DNA from 2 places in the Paenibacillus sp. FSL R10-2199 genome. Region 2 is predicted to be linked to the other one. Evidence: predicted binding sites of a transcription regulator. Region 2 holds the regulator's gene; the other holds the start of a gene.
What was found. Region 2 encodes LexA, which represses DNA repair genes until DNA is damaged. Its sites were predicted from a motif close to CGAACATATGTTCG; they were not measured.
Positions count from the first base shown of each region.

Region 1: addB (helicase-exonuclease AddAB subunit AddB) is a predicted target of LexA. The motif match lies at 1,314-1,327, and genes of this name have one in related genera.

Region 1 covers NZ_JBBOBO010000001.1:2,834,226-2,836,630, forward strand. Annotated here, with positions in the region: gene NYE33_RS12315 (class I SAM-dependent rRNA methyltransferase) at 1-696, shown strand, start outside; gene addB (helicase-exonuclease AddAB subunit AddB) at 1,469-2,405, shown strand, end outside.
Region 2 covers NZ_JBBOBO010000001.1:4,772,344-4,774,748, forward strand. Annotated here, with positions in the region: gene NYE33_RS21020 (hypothetical protein) at 1-539, shown strand, start outside; gene NYE33_RS21025 (L,D-transpeptidase) at 626-964, opposite strand; gene lexA (transcriptional repressor LexA) at 1,159-1,785, opposite strand; gene NYE33_RS21035 (LysM peptidoglycan-binding domain-containing protein) at 1,982-2,395, shown strand.

The sequences.
Region 1 (2,405 bases), 1.9 Mb from region 2:
CTCCAGACGCTGCCGGTCAACAAAAGCGGTAAGCCGGTCACCTTCCCGTTCTGGGACGGCGCAACCGTGCTGGAATGCTTCGCGCACACCGGCAGCTTCACCCTGCATGCCTGTAAATACGGCGCCAAGAAGGTAACCTGCCTTGATGTGTCCGCGCATGCGATTGAGAGTGCAAAAGCCAATGTGGAGATCAACGGATTCACCGACCGGGTGGAATTTGTAGTGGATGATGCGTTTGCCTTCCTGCGCAATCAGGTTAAGGGGCTGGAAGAACGCTCTGAGCGGGCGACAGGTCCGGCGGCAGAGAGCAAACCCGGCGCTAAGCCGGCTGCCAAGGCGGATACCGCGAAGCCGATGACAGCAGGCGGCGGACGTACCTGGGATGTCGTTATACTTGATCCGCCCGCTTTTGCCAAGACCAAAAGTGCTGTAGCAGGCGCTGTCCGCGGCTACAAGGATATCAATCTGCATGGCATGAAGCTGGTCAATGAAGGCGGATATCTGGTTACGGCCAGCTGCTCGTACCATATGCAGCCGCAGCTGTTCCTGGAGACCATCCAGGAAGCGGCCAAGGATGCCGGCAAAGTGCTCCGGCTGATCGAGTGGCGGGCCGCAGGCAAGGATCACCCGCAGATCCTCGGCGTGGACGAAGGGCATTATCTGAAGTTTGCCATCTTTGAAGTGCGCAGCAAATAATGATGTTAGTTCAAGCCGGAAGGCTTGTCTTGAGAGTCTCAGCTACTGAGGCTCTCTTTTTTTCTTACAGGGAAGTTGCTGTGCACTGTAGCGGGGAACCGTCAGCAGAGCGAAGCGGACTGAGAAGCTCCTATTTCTCCAAAAAACCTCAGAATGGGGCTTAAGCGGACTGAGTCCGTTATGTTGCCGGCTGGATTCCATTAGCAGCTCTGACTGGTCCCTTAGCGGAATCTGAGTCCGTTTGCCCGGCGAATCCGCCTGATCTGCTCATATAACGGAATTTCAGTCCACTTCCCGGGCTGGGGATCATGAACTACGTAGCGGAATCGCGCTGGGTGCTGCCCTGCACTTGAGCCGGAATCAGCAGAGGAGTGACTCTGCTGATTTAATTGGATTTTCTCCATCTAATGAACCGGTTTCTACTTCCGGATTGATGCTAGATGGATTTATGACACTTAATTCTGCGGCTATCCCGGTTATATATCCGATCCGGCTAAATAATACACTCCATCCAGGCTCTCCCGACCAGCCGATCCATGGCTCCGGGAGAGTCTTCTTTGTTGTTGACCTTGGTTGCTGTGGCCTTTAAAAAAGCGGCAGGTATTTGCAAACAATGGCAAACGTACGTTCTGGAGCGCGCGGTGGAGGTATGCTATACTATTGGGACGAGATTATTCATAGATTCTGATATTCATCAGGCAATCCGCTTCTGTGTGTGCAGCAGCAGGGCGGCCTGCATTCTAATTCTCCGCCACGGAAGGAGTCTGCTGATATGACGGTTAACTTTTTGATCGGACGCTCGGGCAGCGGCAAGACAACTACAATATGGGAGACGGTATCCTCACGGCTGAAGACAGAGCCGCTTGGAGCGCCGATAATTATACTTGTCCCTGAACAGGGATCATTCGGTGCGGAGCGCGGTCTGTTGGCTGCGGGCAACGTGAAGGGCAGCATCCGCGCCCAGACACTCAGCTTCTCGCGGCTGGCCTACCGGGTGAAGCAGGAGACCGGCGGCAGCGCGAGTCTGCCGATCAGCGAGGAAGGCAAGAAGATGCTGATCTATAAGATCGTCAACCGGCGCAAGGAGGAACTGAAGCTGTTCGGCGCCTCCTCGGACCGGCCAGGATTCGTGGAACGGCTCAGCGACCTGCACACGGAGCTCAAGCGCTGCTGCCTTGGAGCAGGTGACCTCGAAGAACAGCTCGGCAGAATGCGGGATGCCCTGGGAGGAAGTCCGATTCTGGCCGGCAAGCTGGAAGATCTGCACCTGGTCTTCAGTGAGCTGGAGCAGGAAATGTCACAGCTCTACATGGATCAGGAGGACAGGCTGGCTGAGCTGGCTGAGCATATTCAGGATTCCGGCTATATCCGGGGATCCGAGATATGGGTAGACGGGTTCCACGGGTTTACCAATCAGGAATTCATCGTACTGCGTGAGCTTATGCAATATGCTTCGGGGGTGACCATTGCCCTGACGCTGGACAGGATCTATCCCGCAGGCCAGGCACCGCATGAGCTGGAGCTGTTTCACCCGGCTGCGGTTACGTATATCAAGCTGCGCGGAATGGCCGAGGAGATGGGCCTTACAGTCTGGGATCAGCTTCTGGCGCCGCCAGCACTTCCAAGGTTCAAGGACAGTCCGGCTCTCGCCCATCTGGAGCGTGGATTCCAGCGCCGGCTGCGCTGGAACGGAGCAGCCGGGCAAGCGG
Region 2 (2,405 bases):
AGCGTTTGGGACTGCCGGAAATACAGGATAGTACACTGTCTGTTAACGCAGATCCGGTGATGGAAGAAAGTTCAAAATGGGATGCAGCCGGATCCACCGTGCTGAATGTCTCCAGAGAAGATGTGGAGAAGGGACGGCTGGAGAGCTATTTGCGTGAATTTAAGAAATATGAGAAGAAGCGGCTACGGGGCAAAATCATAATTATATTCAATGGGTATGAGCAGGATCGCCGGGAAGTCTATCAGGTTCGGGAGATTACGAACTGGGTTGACCGTCTGCTCAAGAACGTGCCTCATTTGTTCTATTTCCTCAGCAGAGACAATTACGCGATGCGGATTGCGTTCTTTTGTCTGTCTGAGGTGGTGGGCCGCTCCGGGATGGAAGTGTCCATCACCAAAGAGCAGGGACGCAGGCTGATCGAGAAAGTTACCAAGAGTGCATTGGTCTACGCCAAAAAAAGCAAAGACTCACCTGCGGAACAGTGGAGTCTGGCTGAATATATTCTGGACGAGCTTGGTTATGAGCAAACTGTGCAATAATGCTGTGAAGAACCCCTTTGGTCAAAACCCGTCAGAGGGGTTCTTGTGTTCAATATAGAAATTTATAGGCGGCTGCATGACTGTAGCTACTCCCTGATGGTTACACGGGTGCCAATGGGAATGATAGCAGCCAACGCGACCACATCCTGGTTATACATGCGGATACAGCCGTGGGAGACCATGTGGCCGATGGAGGAAGGGTCATTGGTTCCGTGAATTCCATAATGTGGCTTGGACAGGCCCATCCAGAAGGCTCCGAACGGTCCGCCCGGGTTGGGCTGCTTGTTAATGATCGTGTACTCGCCTACCGGCGAGACGGTCAGCATCCGGCCAATGCCGACAGGAAATCCTCTGGTTACGGTGTCATTATCAAGCAGATAAAGCATGCGCTGTGAAAGGTCGACAATAATTCGATAGTTGGGCATGGGATCAGCACTCCTTTGTAACAGGATATGTGCGGATAGCTAAAGCGGTTCGGAGTAAAAAATGCCAAAAAACCAACATAGGAACAAATGTTCCTATGTTGGTTTTTTGGCATTTTGGGCAAGCGTAACAGGATCTAAAGAGGAAAAAGGCTGCTTCGCGTGATGCGGAGCAGCCTGATTATGGAGGAGAAAGATTAATGGATATCGCGGAATAATCCAATGACTCTGCCCAAAATAGTAACGCGGTTAAGGCGGAGAGGCTCGTAAGCCGGGTTCTCCGGCTGCAGCCGGATATGATCACGTTCTTTGTAAAAGGTCTTAACGGTTGCTTCATCTTCTTCAGTCATCGCAACAACGATGTCACCATTGTCAGCGGTTTGCTGTTGGCGGACAATAACATAATCGCCGTTCATAATACCGGCATCAACCATGCTGTCGCCGAGTACAGAAAGCATGAATACCTTGTTATCCCCTACGTAATGAGTAGGAAGCGGGAAGTAATCCTCAATATTCTCTGTAGCGGTAATAGGAACACCAGCAGTAACCTTGCCAATTACAGGGATACGGGTAACCGTCTGGACGAATTGATGTACATTCTCTGAATCTTCCTGGCCGAGCAGTTCAATTGCACGCGGCTTCGTAGGATCGCGCCGGATCAGGCCTTTCTTCTCAAGCCGGTCCAGATGACCGTGCACTGTAGAACTGGAGGCCAGGCCAACAGCTTCGCCAATTTCCCGAACGGACGGAGGATAACCCTTGCTGCGGACTTCGTTACGTATAAATTCCAGGATCGCCAGCTGGCGACTCGAAATCTTTGACATCGGAATCAACCCCATATACTATGTTTGGGAAAATTATAACATAGAACTGCCGTTCGTACAAACATAAGTTCTAAATTGTGAGAATTATAGTCTGAAAAATAAAGGGAACAGTTGTTCGAAAAAACTATTGATCAAAACACATGTTCGTGTTATATTATTTTCGAAAGTAAGAACAAGTGTTTGGAGGACGATATTTATGTTAAAATACAGTACCTACAATAGTATCTACAATGAGGATATCAAGGTGTCCGCTCCCGGTAATCCATTACCCCATAATCCATTGGCACAATTCAGAGACAAGACCCTTCGCCTGCTGTCTGTACTTACCTCAATATTCCGCCAGGTCAGCTTTATCAAGATATCTCTGATACTATTACTCACGATCTCCGGATTTACAGTAGTCGGTAATGTGTTCGCTGGTTCTGTCACTTTAATGAAGCCTGAGAAACGGATCGTAGTTGAACGCGGAGACACCTTGTGGAGCATTGCCCTCAAGAATAAACCGGATGATATGAGGACTGCTGTATATATAGAAGGAATCAAGAAGTCAAATGGTCTGAAGGACAGTGGAATTAAGGCAGGAGATATACTGTCCGTGCCGGTATATTAACCGGAAGAAG